DNA from 3 places in the Mesorhizobium sp. P171375 genome. Region 3 is predicted to be linked to each of the others. Evidence: riboswitches for the same ligand, from Rfam matches in the RefSeq annotation. Region 3 holds a riboswitch; each other region holds the start of a gene.

Region 1 (4,568 bases), 1.6 Mb from region 3:
AGGAACTGGACGAGCGTGTCTTTCAGCTGCACGCGGCCGAGACCCCACCTCAAATGACCCTTTCCATCGAGCGGCCGACAAGCTCGGCCCGCAAGCCCGAGCACTCAGCTTTTCGCCATCCCCGTCATTGAAGCCTGCCGGCATCTCTGTCATCAATAGATTGGCTACGAGCGCGACCGGTCGCCCCCGACCCTCGAGACCATCGACATCGAAGCGGCCGCGAGTTGCCTATAAAACCTTACTGCACTCTTATTTTTGTGACGCATGCGGGTGGTGAGCGGTTTTCAAAGGCCCCGTTTCCTGCTGACAAAGTTAGCTTGGACACTTGAACCACTGAATGCCGATCAAACGCTCTCGGATACTGGTGCGAGTATGAAATCAAACACGGGCTCAGGCTGGGCAGGCTTTGGCTCCCGCGGAACAACCGGGTAAGCTACGATCGCTTGGGCATGTTCAGCGAGCGCGGCGGGTGTCATTCCCAGCGCTTTCTCCCACAGGCCGCCCGGCACTCTCACCACCTGACGAAAAAGCCCTGCAGCTCTTGTCGCATGGCGCGCCGCTGCGACCCGCTTGCCCTCGCGGATCTTCACCCCGGCCGCCGCTAACAGGATCAGTCCCTTGAAGAACATGCGGTGCTGAGCGCTGTGTTTCGCAGCCTGCCAGAGAGGCTCCCAGGCTTCATGGGCTTCCCAGTAGTAGCCGTGATTGAAAAGGTCGATTCCCCATCGAAACACATCTGAGCCGAGCGCTTCGCCAACGGCGACGGTCACCGGATCTGATCGGTAACTGTGGCCCAAGGGATCGCGCACCGGATGCGGATATTTGCCGGGCAGATACGCATAGCTCGGGAAACTTTTTTCGGGCAGCAAGCGAGGGCGAGACATAGACCCAGCAAACATGAAAGTGCGTTAAGGGGCAATTCATGCTGACCGCGTCGTGACAGGGAAGCGGTCGTAACCGGCTTGTAAAAGGTGCCGAGATTGGCCAAAACGCGCTTTGCCAAATGATGACGTTGGGTAAGCGGCTGACGCAAGGAGAAGATATGATTTTGCGACTGAAGGAGCGGCTCGGCAAAAGGTTTGAGGAAGAAGTCCAATTCTCCAAAGGCTGGCAGAAGGACAAGAAGGGCGTGGGAGCCCTTATTCCCACTTCGGTTTATGCGGCACGCCGGATGGCAAGCGTGGTGAACCCACGGTCAGGATTGCCGATTCTGGAGCTTGGCGCGGGAACCGGTGTCATCACAAAGGCGATCCTGGCTAGGGGAATCAAGCCGCGCCAGCTGGTTTCAGTCGAATATTCCAGGATTTTCTACGACGGCCTGGTGCAACGCTTCCCGAATGTGGACTTCAGATTGGGCGACGCATTTGCGCTGGACGAAGCTCTGGGTGAGCGCAAAGGTGAACAGTTCGATTGTGTTATAAGTGCAGTCCCGCTGTTGAGCTTTCCAATGCAACAGCGTGTCGCGCTGGTTGAGGATCTGCTTGCCCGTATTCCTGCCGGCCGGCCTCTAATTCAGATCACGTATGGACCTCTGTCGCCGGTGATCAAGATGCCAGACCGTTACGTGGTTTCCCACTATGACTTCGTCGTCCGCAACATACCGCCGGCACAGCTCTGGACTTATCGTCGAGCAGTCTAGCCAAATCTGGACGGTTTTCCTTCTCTGAGGGTTCCGCTGGGTGGTGGCCTTCCACCCAAACAGGATGTGGACAGAGCAGGGGCAGATGCCAGACTGCCAAGAAGACGAAGCGGTCCTGGTTTGATTTGACAGTGGGCGGGCCAAATGCGCTTGACAAAGCCGCGCCGGCCCGTTCAACCTGAGGCATTCACCAGGGGAGTCCCGGCAAGGGGCTGAGATACTGCTGGCTTTCGCGGCGCAGTGACCCGTTGAACCTGATCCAGTTCATACTGGCGTAGGGACGGTGCAAGCGCTTTGCGGGAGTTACGCCCGAGGTCCTGTTTCGGCAGGTCGACAGAAGCGTCTTTTCATCCTTCCGGCACAGAACTGGGTCTCCAATGCATGAGCAAAGGAGCCTCAAGATGAATGCCCTCACCCCTGCCGTGTCGACGGGACCGCTGCCCGCCTCGCGGAAGATCCACAAGCCCGGCACCATCCACTCGCAGATCAAAGTGCCGATGCGCGAAATCTCCGTCCATCCGACAGCCGGCGAACCGCCAGTCACCGTCTACGATCCGTCGGGCCCCTATACCGATCCGGCTGTCGAAACCAGCATCGAAAAAGGCCTGGCTCGGCTTCGCCACGAATGGATCTTGGCCCGCGGCGATGTCGAGGACTGTGACGGCCGCCATGTCCGGCCGGAGGACAACGGATTCGCGACGGGCGAACGCCTGACGCCGGAATTTCCCATCCGCCACCGACCGCTCAGGGCCAAAGCAGGCAAGGCGGTGACGCAGCTTGCCTATGCGCGCGCCGGCATCATCACACCCGAAATGGAGTTCGTTGCCATTCGCGAGAACCTTGGTCGCGAGATCCTGCACGGCAAGCTTGAGCGCGACGGCGAGGCTTTCGGCGCGACACTGCCCGATTTCGTCACGCCCGAATTCGTGCGTGACGAGGTGGCGCGCGGACGGGCGATCATTCCCGCCAACATCAACCATCCCGAGAGCGAGCCGATGATCATCGGCCGCAATTTCCTGGTGAAGATCAACGCCAATATCGGTAACTCCGCCGTCACATCGTCGATGGCGGAAGAGGTCGAAAAGATGGTGTGGGCGATCCGCTGGGGCGCCGATACGGTGATGGACCTGTCGACCGGCCGCAACATCCACAACATCCGCGACTGGATCGTGCGCAACGCGCCGGTGCCGATCGGCACGGTGCCGCTCTACCAGGCGCTCGAAAAGGTCGGCGGCATTGCCGAGGATCTGACCTGGGAGGTCTACCGCGACACGCTGATCGAACAGGCCGAGCAAGGCGTCGACTATTTCACCATCCACGCCGGCGTGCGGCTGCATTATATCCCGCTGACCGTCGACCGGGTGACGGGTATCGTCTCGCGCGGCGGCTCGATCATGGCCAAATGGTGCCTGCACCATCACCGGGAAAGCTTCCTCTACGAGCACTTCGCGGAGATCTGCGACATCGCCAGAGCCTACGACGTCTCCTTCTCGCTCGGCGACGGTCTTCGTCCAGGCTCGATCGCCGATGCCAATGACGCGGCGCAGTTCGCCGAGCTGGAGACGCTCGGCGAGCTGACGAAGATCGCCTGGGCGAAGGATTGCCAGGTGATGATAGAGGGCCCCGGCCACGTGCCGATGCACAAGATCAAGGCGAACATGGACAAGCAACTCGCCGTCTGCGGCGAGGCGCCGTTCTATACGCTCGGACCGCTGACGACCGACATCGCGCCGGGCTACGACCACATCACCTCAGGCATCGGCGCCGCGATGATCGGCTGGTTCGGCACCGCCATGCTCTGCTACGTCACGCCCAAGGAGCATCTCGGCCTTCCCGATCGCAACGACGTCAAGATCGGCGTGATCACCTACAAGATAGCCGCCCACGCCGCCGACCTGGCGAAGGGCCATCCGGCAGCGAAGGTCAGGGATGATGCGCTTTCGCGCGCGCGCTTCGAGTTCCGCTGGGAGGATCAGTTCAACCTGTCGCTCGATCCCGAAACCGCGCGGTCCTTCCACGACCAGACCTTGCCCAAGGAGGCGCACAAGCTGGCGCATTTCTGCTCGATGTGCGGACCGAAATTCTGCTCCATGCGTATCTCTCACGACATCCGCGCCGAGGCGCAGAAAGAGGGCATGGCGGCGATGGCGGCGAAATACCGCGAGGGCGGTGATCTCTACCTGCCGGCGGACGAGACCGGCGCACCGCTCATACCTCAGCCGCGTGAGCCATCATGAAGGTCTTGGTCAAAGGGGCCGGCGTTGCCGGCCTCACCGCCGCCTTCGAATTCGCCGCACGCGGCGCGGCGGTTACCGTTGCCGAGACAAGGCCTGCCCTTGGGGGCAATGCGTCGTGGTTCGCCGGTGGCATGTTGGCGCCGTGGTGCGAGCGTGAAAGCGCCGAGCAGCCGGTGCTGGATCTCGGACGTGACGCCGCCGACTGGTGGGACGCCGCAACGCCCGGCTTGGTAGCACGACGGGGAACGCTGGTCTTGGCCGCGCCGCGCGATGCGGGCGAGCTCGACCGGTTCGCCAGCCGCACGACGGGCTATCGGCGCGTCGAGGAAGATGAAATTGCCTTGCTGGAGCCCGACTTAGCCGGCCGCTTCCGCCGCGGATTGCTCTTCCCCGCTGAGGGCCATCTTGATCCGCGCCAGGCGATGGCAGCACTTCATGACAAGCTCGCGGCCACGGGTGTTGAATTCTCCTTCGGCGCCGACGCCCAGCATGTTTTTGGTTTCGATCGTCAGATCGACTGTACGGGAATGGCGGCGCAAAATGACTGGCTGCGCGGCGTTCGCGGCGAAATGCTCACCCTGCGTACACCTGATATCTCGCTGTCGCGCCCCGTCAGGCTGCTGCATCCGCGCTTTCCACTCTATGCAGTGCCGCGCACCGACCACCGTTTCATGATTGGTGCGACGATGATT
Region 2 (4,568 bases), 3.3 Mb from region 3:
TGCTTGAACGACAGTTTCTTCGCGGGGCCTTTCGGTGCTGCCGCCTCGCTTTTGGCTGATGTCGGCGCTTCGCCAACCTCAGCCTTTGGCCTAGCCTTGCGGTCGTCGAGCCGGGTGCCGCCGCGCTGCGCCAGCATGTCGGAATAGCCGCCAGCATATTCGATCCAGCGGCCGCCACCATCCGGCGCGATGATGCTGGTGACGGTGCGGTCGAGGAAGTCGCGGTCGTGGCTGACCAGGATGACGGTGCCGGCAAAGCCGGCGACCAGTTCCTGCAGCAGTTCCAGCGTCTCCATGTCGAGATCGTTGGTCGGCTCATCCAGCACCAGAAGGTTCGCCGGCCGCGCCAGCACGCGGGCCAGGATCAGCCGCGCCCGCTCGCCGCCGGACAGCTCACGCACCGGCGTGCGCGCCTGTTCGGGCTTGAACAGGAAATCCTTCATGTAGGAGACGACATGGCGCTGCTCGCCATTGATGACGAGGTTCTCGCCGCGTCCGTCGGTGAGATATTGCGCCAGCGTCTCCTGGGGATCGACCGCCTCGCGCTTCTGGTCGAGCGTGGCGATCTCCAGATTGGTGCCGAGCCGCACCGAGCCGGCATCGGGCTTCATTTCGCCGGTCAGCATCTTCAACAGCGTCGTCTTGCCGGCGCCGTTCGGTCCGACCAGGCCGACACGATCGCCGCGTTGGATGCCGGTCGAGAAGCCCTTGACCACCGTGACGTCGCCAAAGCTCTTCTCGACGTTCTTCGCCTCAATCACCAGTTTGCCGGATTCGGCGGCGTCGCTGGCCACCATGGTGGCCGAGCCTTCGGCGCCGCGATGGCCGCGAAAACGCTGGCGCATGGTCTGGAGTTCGCCGAGGCGGCGCATGTTGCGCTTGCGCCGCGCCGTCACGCCGTAGCGCAGCCAGTGCTCCTCGCGCACGATCTGACGGCCAAGCTTGTGCTGCTCGCGCTCTTCCTCTTCCAACACCTGGTCGCGCCATTCCTCGAAATGGCCAAAGCCCTTGTCGAGGCGGCGGGTCTGGCCGCGGTCGAGCCAGACGGTGGCGCGCGAGACGCGTTCGAGGAAGCGACGGTCGTGCGAGATGACGATTAGCGCCGACGAGGTGCGGACAAGCTCCTCTTCCAGCCATTCGATCACCGACAGATCGAGATGGTTGGTCGGCTCATCAAGCAGCAGAATATCAGGCTCCGGCGCCATCACACGAGCAAGCGCGGCGCGGCGCGCCTCGCCGCCGGAGAGGTCGTTGGGGTTTTCCGTGCCGGCGAGGCCGAGATGCTCCATCAGATAGGTGGCGCGGTAGGGATCGTCGGCCGGCCCAAGCCCGGCCTCGACATAGGCGCGCACATTGGCAAAGCCATCCATGTCGGGCATTTGCGGGAGATAGCGAACCGTTGCCGAAGGCTGGCGGAAGACTTCGCCGTCCTGCGGTTCGATCAGCCCTGCGGCGATCTTGAGCAGCGTCGACTTGCCGGAGCCGTTGCGGCCGACGAGCGCAATCTTGTCGCCGGCGGATGCGGTGAGTTCGGCGCCGTCGAGCAGCGGCGTGCCGCCGAAGGTCAGTCTTATCCCGTCGAGGTTGAGAAGGGGCGGGGCCATGTCAGCTTTCAGGCAAGGGATAGGGATGAGCGAGCAACAGCGCGCGGCCATGGCCAAGTGCGATTTCGAGCCGGCCCCCGGTCTTCTCTGACTTGACCTCGTTGGAGATGGTGAGCGACGAGCCGAAGGCAACCTCGACATGGTCGAGCGGCCATTTGGCGCTGGACACGGTCAGGCCCGAAAGATCGGAAAAGCCGAGCACGGAAAACAACGTGCCGTCGGCGTAGTCGAAGCCGGCCTTGCCCGGCAGCAAGGGAACCCCCTCCTGCGCGCCGCTGGTCAACAGCACTTTCGTGCCGGTCTCGGCCAGCCGCAGGCTGAGCGCCAGATGAAGGTACGCATGGTCGGCGCGCTTGCCACCGAAAGCGCCGGCCAGCACCAGGCTGGTGGCGCCGCGCTCCAGTGCGGCGGCGATGGCCAGCTCCCCGTCGGTCTTGTCCTTTTCGGGCGGAAATACCTGGCGCGGCACGGCGGCGAGATCGACGGGAAGCTCCGCGGGCACGGAATCGAAGTCGCCCACCCAAAGCTCCGGCATCAGGCCGAGCATCCGGGCATGGCCGATGCCGGCGTCGGCGGCGATGACGCGCGCGCCTTCGACCTGGCGGTCGAGCCGCGGCGTGCGGATGAGATCGCCGCCAAGCAGGATGGTGAATGTGCTCATATCCGGTGGCCCTTACCAGCCCCGCCGGCGAAACGGAAGGCCGAGCCTTGGCTAGCTTTTTGTTGGAGCATGATCTCCGGACAAAACGGTTCCCGTTTGTCCGAGAAAACCGGTTCCCACTTTTCGGATCATGCTCTGGCAAAGTTCCGCTTGCGTGGCACCTTGGCCGGCCCTATGTGTCGAAACGCTCTAACGGGGTGCCGAACGCGATGTTTCGCGGGTCGGCTGAGAGGCAGTCTCGCCAACCCGCTGAACCTGATCCGGTTTGTACCGGCGGAGGGATTAGACGCTTCGGACAGACCGACGCCTCAATTCCTTTCAAACACGAATGAAGGAGGTGCCGATGCGCATGTTTTTGTCCCGTCTTGTCCCAGCCCTGGGTCTTGCTTTTTCGCTTCTCGCCGTGCCTGCGTCCGCGCAGGAAAAACTCACCGTCTACACCTATGAGAGTTTCACTGCCGATTGGGGCCCGGGTCCTGCGGTGAAGAAGGAATTCGAAGCCGAATGCGGCTGCAGCGTCGACTTCGTCTCGGTCGCCGACGGCGTCGCGCTGCTCAACCGCGTCAAGCTCGAGGGGGCGTCGACCAAGGCCGATATCGTGCTTGGCCTCGACACCAATTTGACTGCCGAGGCCAAGGCCTCCGGCCTGTTTGTCCCGCATGGCGCTGTGGCTGAAAACAGCGTGCCGGGCGGCTGGAGCGACGATACTTTCGTCCCCTATGACTATGGCTATTTCGCTGTCGTCTATGACACCGAGAAGCTGAAGAACCCGCCCAAGAGCCTGAAGGAACTGGTCGAAGGCGATGCCGCCGACAAGATCGTCATCCAGGATCCGCGCACCTCGACGCCGGGCCTTGGCCTGCTTCTGTGGGTGAAGTCGGTTTATGGCGACAAGGCGCCGGAAGCCTGGGCCAAGCTCAAGCCAAAGGTGCTGACGGTGACGCCGGGCTGGAGCGAAGCCTATGGCCTGTTCACCAAGGGCGAGGCGCCAATGGTGCTGTCCTACACGACGTCGCCGGCTTACCACATGGTGGCCGAAAACACCGATCGCTACCAGGCGGCATCCTTCGAGGAAGGCGAGTATCTGCAGATCGAGGTCGCCGGCATCACCACCACGGGTGCGAAAAACCCCCTGGCGGCAAAGTTTCTCGCCTTCATGACCGGGCCGAAATTCCAGAATGTCATTCCGGAGACCAACTGGATGTTCCCGGCGGGGAAAATCGACAAGCCGCTCAATCCGGCCTTCGACAAACTGGTCAAGCCGGTGAAGACGCTGCTGTTCAGCCCGGAAGAGGTTGCGGCCAACCGCAAGGCTTGGGTGGATGAGTGGCTGGCGGTGATGAGCAAGTAGATTTGGCTGGATGATCGGAAGATGACCGCTCTACGGCGCCCCCCTCTGTCCTGCCGGACATCTCCCCCACGAGGGGGGAGATTGGGTGTCGCCTCGGCTTTCGCCAACCTCCAACGTTTTGAGCGGAGCGCGGAAACTGCTGATCTCCCCCCTCGTGGGGGAGATGTCCGGCAGGACAGAGGGGGGCGCGAAGGAACGCGACGCCCGCCAAAGATCTTTTGGGCGGTCCGGCGTGCAACGCTCTGACCCCCGCGTCACCGCCGGCATTGTCGCGCTCGCGGCAATCGCGCTGCTGATCGGCGGCGCCTTTGCCGGGCTTATCCGCGAAGGCGCGCACGACCTCCGCGGTGCTGCGTCCGCCTTCGATCTCTATCTCCTGCGCGTTGTCCGCTTCACGCTCTGGCAAGCAGTCCTTTCGACGCTGCTTTCCGTCGTGCCGGCGCTGTTCGTGGCGCGTGCTCTGTCGCGGCATCCGCGCTTCTTTGGCCGCGGTTTCATCCTGCAACTGTTCACCGTGCCGCTGGCACTGCCGGCCATTGTCGCGGCGCTCGGCATACTGGCGCTCTATGGCCGGGCCGGCTACTTCGCCGCGATCGGTGGTCAAAGCTGGCCCGATATCTATGGCCTGTCGGGCATCCTCGTCGCTCATGTCTTCTTCAATCTGCCGCTGGCAACACGGCTGTTCCTTGAGGCACTGGGCACGGTGCCTGCCGATCAATGGCGGCTGGCAAGCCAGCTCGGCATGGGGGCGAGACCAGCCTTCCGGTTGATCGAATGGCCGGTGCTGCGATCGGCTCTGCCGGGCGTCGCCGGCCTTGTCTTCATGCTTTGCATCACCTCCTTCACCATCGTGCTCATCCTCGGCGGCGGGCCGGCGGCGACGACGCTGGAGGTCGCCATCTACCAAGCGCTGCGCTTCGATTTCGATCCCGCGCGGGCAGTTACACTGACA
Region 3 (4,568 bases):
TGCGAATCATGCCGGTGCGGTTCCGGCAATAATGGCTGGTCGGGCCGATCAATTAGTCTCCACTTACGGAACAAGACCGTACGAGAGGCGTTTGCCTCCCGGAGCCCGCCATCGCGATTTGTGCTGTTTTCGCCTCGTGCGGGAACGAGGGTGGAGCTCGCAAACAACGACAGGAGACGAAGATGAAAACCGTCCTTATTCCAGCAGTCGCCGGGCTCGCCATGATCGCAGGTCTTGGTGTTGCCGCGGCCGACGAAGTCATTGTTACGCAGCCGGCGCAGCAGCAGGTGATCATCACCCCCGAACAGCGCACGGTCGTGCACCAATACGTAAAAAAACATCCGCTCGCCTCGGTCAGCCTGCTTGGGGTCGAATTGAATGTCGGCTCCGCCTTGCCCGACACTGTCGAGCTGCAGGAGGTTCCTGACGTTCAGTACAGATACGCTGTAGTCGACAACCATACAGTGTTGGTCGATCCCAGCACGCGCAGGATCGTTGAGGTGGTCGAATAACGCTGGCCACAACTGACCGAACCACCAATACGGCTCCCTGTCGTTCATCCCAATAAGGGGCGGCAGGGCCGAATGATGAAAGGAGCATTGCCCATGTTGCCGCATGTCGAGACCAACGTGGCGGCGTGTTGCGACAAGCTGTTGGCTGAGCGCAGCACCGCGCTGTTGTCGATGAAGGAAGCGATTGCGCTCTTGCGGGAGCGCACCGGCACGGATCGGTCGGATGCCGACCTCGCCGGGCTGATCACTAAGAAAGCGGCGCTGCTCGGCGTTGCGGTCGTTTCCGATCCGCATTGAAAGCAGCTCGTCCCTCAAGACGCGGGCTCAAATTTCGGCTAATGTTTTCGTGGAATCTGGACCTAACCATCGGACCCAACCACGGAGGCTTAAGTGACGGACGACAGACAGGACCGCATTCGCCAGCGCGCACATGAGATTTGGGAACAGGCCGGCCGCCCAGAAGGCGCGCATCAGGAGCACTGGGAACAGGCTACGGCCGAAGTAGATGGTGTGGCCGCCAAACCGAAGAAGACGGCGAAGAAGGCTGCTGCGAAGCCCGTCAAGCCCGACGCCAAGCCCAAGGCTGCAAAGCCGGCGGCCGCAAAGTCCGGCAAGGCCAAGTCGAAATAGGCAAGGGCAGAATTCGCCCGGGCGGCCCCGTTCTGGGCGTCGCCGTTCGGCCCGCCAGTGTCTCTTAACCCGACGAATTGCGCCTCCACGGGGAGCGCAATTCATTGCGCATGAAGATCGCGCGATGCCCTATGCCTCCCAGGCATAACTCGACAGGGCAAAGCGGATACCGGCAGCTGTCATGACCAGTTCGCATTCGGTGATCTGGCGCAAGTGGCGCCGATAGCGCGCCACCGTCTGGGGCAGCCAGCCGGCGCAGGCTTCGACATAGGCGTGGCTGTGAACGAGCGTGCCGGTCGACAGCCTCTCGTCCTTCTCGGCAATCACTTTCAAATATTGGCGGATGAAACGAATATCGTCGGCGATGTCCTGGCTGGCCATTCGCCATGCTCCGGCAACGCGTTCGCGCTGGTCGAACGACAGGGGCGGCAGCAGCGGCAGTGACAACAGCGGGCGGGAGAGGTCGGCGAAGGCGGCATGGTTCGCTGTGCTCACGGAATTCCCCTTGTTCAAAGGAAATATCGTACTTTATGTACGATATTTCGTCAAGGACGATGCGTACAATTTGAACGAATTCAACTTTCAAAATGATGCGGATTTCCTGAAGCCAAGAAACCTGGCCCAATACACTTCGCGATGACAGTCGAAAAATACTCTTCCCCAATGCCTCGAACAGTGCTTTAACCCGCCCATCCACAGGGGTGCTCCGTACGGTCGGGGCTGAGATGAGGGCGGCAAGCCTTCGGACCCTAAAGCTGATCTGGATAATACCAGCGGAGCGAGGCGGGCGATGTTTTCCGGTGCACAGATTTCCCTTTATCCCATGACCGACGATTTCGTCGGCGTCATCCTTGGCGCGCTCGGCGCGCTCGATCCCTGGCGTGAACGGCTGAGGATCGAAACCGACGACATCTCGACGCTTCTGGTCGGGCCGCCCGAGGTGTTGTTTCCAGCCATGCGCGACCTGTTCGTGGCGGCCGCCAAAAGCGGCAAACATTGCGTGCTTTCGGCTGCGGTTTCGCGCGGTTGCCCGGGCGAGCCCGACGATCCGATCTGCCGCTCCGACGAGACCGGCGGACCCGCCATTGCGCTGGACGAGCGCAAGGTCGCCGCGATCCGCGCCGTCCAGGCCACGCCATCGACCGACCAGCCGGTGGCGGCGCAGTTCTCGCTCTATGTGATGGGTACGGGCGACCATATGGACGAGATCTATGGCTGCATCGATTTCCTGAAGCAGTCCGGCGTCTTTGAACGCTCGAAGAACTTCTGCACCAAACTGCGTGGCGATGCCGGCGCGGTGTTTGCGACGCTGGGTGAAGCCTTCTGCCGCTTCGGCCCGGGCGCCGGCCACGTCACCCTCGACATCACGATTTCTGCGAACAGCCCGAGCGCCGTCTGAGCCGCGGCTCAGGCGTCGTTCATCGAGGATATTGCCGTGGCTGTTTTGTCCAACTCATCGCGTGGGGGAGATGCCCCCGACCCCTCAGTACAAAGAGGAGGGGAGCCATTGGCAATTGGCGAAGACCGCGATGCAAGTGAATCTCCCCCCTTGAGGGGGAGATGGCCGGCAGGCCAGAGGGGGTTCCAGCGCGTGGAGCGCCGACGCTCTTTTCGCATCGGCAAGGCGTGGGCGCTCTATGGCCGGCGACCCCCTCTGTCGCCTTCGGCGACATCTCCCCCTCGAGGGGGGAGATCAGCCCCCGCCATCGCCAAGGCCATCCCCGCCGCCATCTCCTTGACCCTGCTCCTCGCGGCCTGGGAGCTCTACGCCCGCTATGGCGGCGTCACGCACGGCATGCTGCCGGCGCCGTCGCGCGTGTTGCTGCAGGCCTGGGAGAACCGCGCTGCCCTTGCCGACAATACGCTTCCCACCATCCGCGCCACGCTTGCCGGCTTCGCCTGCTCGTTGATTGCCGCCTTCGTGCTTTCGGCGCTGGTCGATTTTTTGACCCCGCTGCGCCGCGCGCTCTTCCCGCTGCTGATCGTCAGCCAGACCTTGCCGCTGGTCGCCATCGCGCCGCTCATCGTGCTGTGGTTCGGCTTCGGGCTGATGCCGAAAATCCTGCTCGTCGCACTGGTCACTTTCTTCCCGATGATGGTGGCGTTGGTCGAAGGCTACGCTGCAACGAGCAAGGAGATTGCCCAGATGCTCGCCGCCATGGGGGCAGGGCGCCGGCGCATCTTCTGGCTGGCGCGGCTGCCTTCGGCGCTGCCGTACTTCTTCGCCGGGCTGCGCATCTCCATCACCTACGCCGTGGTCGGCGCGATCTTCGCCGAATATGCGGGGGCGGCGAAGGGATTGGGCATCTACATGCTCAACGCCAAGAACAATTTCCGCCCCGATCTGGTGCTCGCCGCGGTCGCCGTCAGCGCGGCGCTCACGCTTGCTTTGTTCGGCCTTGCGGTGCTCATCCAGCGCCTCGCCATGCCTTGGGAAAATGCGGGGAGCGAGAGCCGCGGCGGCAAGCCTTCGGGAGAGAGCTCCCAATGACACGGCTCGAACTCCGCGATATCAGCAAAAGCTTCGGCGCGCTGGAGGTGCTCGCGGGCATTTCGCTTCATGTCGCGGCCGGCGAGTTCGTGTCCATCCTCGGCCCCTCCGGCGCCGGCAAGTCGACACTGTTCCAGCTGCTGACGGGTGCGCTGAAAGGCGAGGGCGACATGCGCTTCGACGGTGCGCCACTCGATGACCATGGTCGCCATTTCGCCTTCATGCCGCAGCGCGACGCGCTGATGCCATGGCGCCGCGTCATCGACAATGTGACGCTGGGGCTGGAGGTGCAGGGCATGAAGCGCCGCGAGGCGCGCGAGCAAGTCGCGCCGCTGTTCGCTGAATTCGGCCTTGCCGGTTTCGAGCGCGCCTGGCCGGCGGAACTCTCCGGCGGCATGCGCCAGCGCGCCGCGCTTTTGCGCACAGTGGTGCAGCAACGCGACATGCTGCTGCTCGACGAGCCCTTTGGCGCGCTGGATGCGCTGACACGCGCGGCCATGCAGCGCTGGCTGGAAGGCACGTGGCAGCGTCATCGCTGGACGGCGCTGCTGATCACCCATGACGTGCGTGAAGCGGTGTACCTGTCGGACCGCATTTATCTCCTGTCGTCACGGCCCGCCCGCATCATCAGCGAGATTACCGTGCCGCTGCCGCGCCCGCGTGCCGCCGGCAGCGATGCCGCGCGCCAGGCCGCTGTGCTCGAAGCCGAAATCCTCGACACGCTGCTCAATCCCGGGGCTGACCGAGCCTCGTTCCCGCAGACCGCTCAAAGGAGATCATCATGACCGAATTCACCCGCCGGCAAGCGCTGCTTTTGACGCTGGCTGCCGGACTGCCGCTGGCCTCGCGCGCTCATGCGGCTGCGCAAAAAGTCGCCGTCGCGCTCGACTGGACGGTCAACACCAACCATATCGGCCTGTTCGTTGCTCGCGACA

Evidence for each region. A riboswitch is a leader RNA that binds a small molecule or an ion and turns the genes downstream of it on or off. The one in region 3 is predicted to bind thiamine pyrophosphate.
Region 1: linked by a shared signal. The riboswitch ahead of thiC (phosphomethylpyrimidine synthase ThiC) and the one ahead of ACYHH6_RS17745 (YkoF family thiamine/hydroxymethylpyrimidine-binding protein) in region 3 are both predicted to bind thiamine pyrophosphate.
Region 2: linked by a shared signal. The riboswitch ahead of thiB (thiamine ABC transporter substrate binding subunit) and the one ahead of ACYHH6_RS17745 (YkoF family thiamine/hydroxymethylpyrimidine-binding protein) in region 3 are both predicted to bind thiamine pyrophosphate.

The regions. Positions count from the first base shown of each region.
Region 1 covers NZ_JBYNWF010000001.1:2,127,172-2,131,739, reverse strand. The annotation lists partial or broken gene ACYHH6_RS10215 (MFS transporter) at 1-131, shown strand, start outside; gene ACYHH6_RS10210 (DUF309 domain-containing protein) at 345-869, opposite strand; gene pmtA (phospholipid N-methyltransferase PmtA) at 1,043-1,639, shown strand; TPP riboswitch at 1,822-1,938, shown strand; gene thiC (phosphomethylpyrimidine synthase ThiC) at 2,041-3,876, shown strand; gene thiO (glycine oxidase ThiO) at 3,873-4,568, shown strand, end outside.
Region 2 covers NZ_JBYNWF010000001.1:369,448-374,015, reverse strand. The annotation lists gene ACYHH6_RS01895 (ABC-F family ATP-binding cassette domain-containing protein) at 1-1,604, opposite strand, end outside; gene ACYHH6_RS01890 (thiamine diphosphokinase) at 1,606-2,265, opposite strand; TPP riboswitch at 2,449-2,564, shown strand; gene thiB (thiamine ABC transporter substrate binding subunit) at 2,609-3,616, shown strand; gene thiP (thiamine/thiamine pyrophosphate ABC transporter permease) at 3,849-4,568, shown strand, end outside.
Region 3 covers NZ_JBYNWF010000001.1:3,684,139-3,688,706, forward strand. The annotation lists gene ACYHH6_RS17725 (DUF1236 domain-containing protein) at 183-512, shown strand; gene ACYHH6_RS17730 (hypothetical protein) at 606-809, shown strand; gene ACYHH6_RS17735 (DUF2934 domain-containing protein) at 903-1,142, shown strand; gene ACYHH6_RS17740 (hypothetical protein) at 1,272-1,637, opposite strand; TPP riboswitch at 1,830-1,942, shown strand; gene ACYHH6_RS17745 (YkoF family thiamine/hydroxymethylpyrimidine-binding protein) at 1,933-2,541, shown strand; gene ACYHH6_RS17750 (ABC transporter permease) at 2,797-3,633, shown strand; gene ACYHH6_RS17755 (ABC transporter ATP-binding protein) at 3,630-4,418, shown strand; gene ACYHH6_RS17760 (ABC transporter substrate-binding protein) at 4,415-4,568, shown strand, end outside.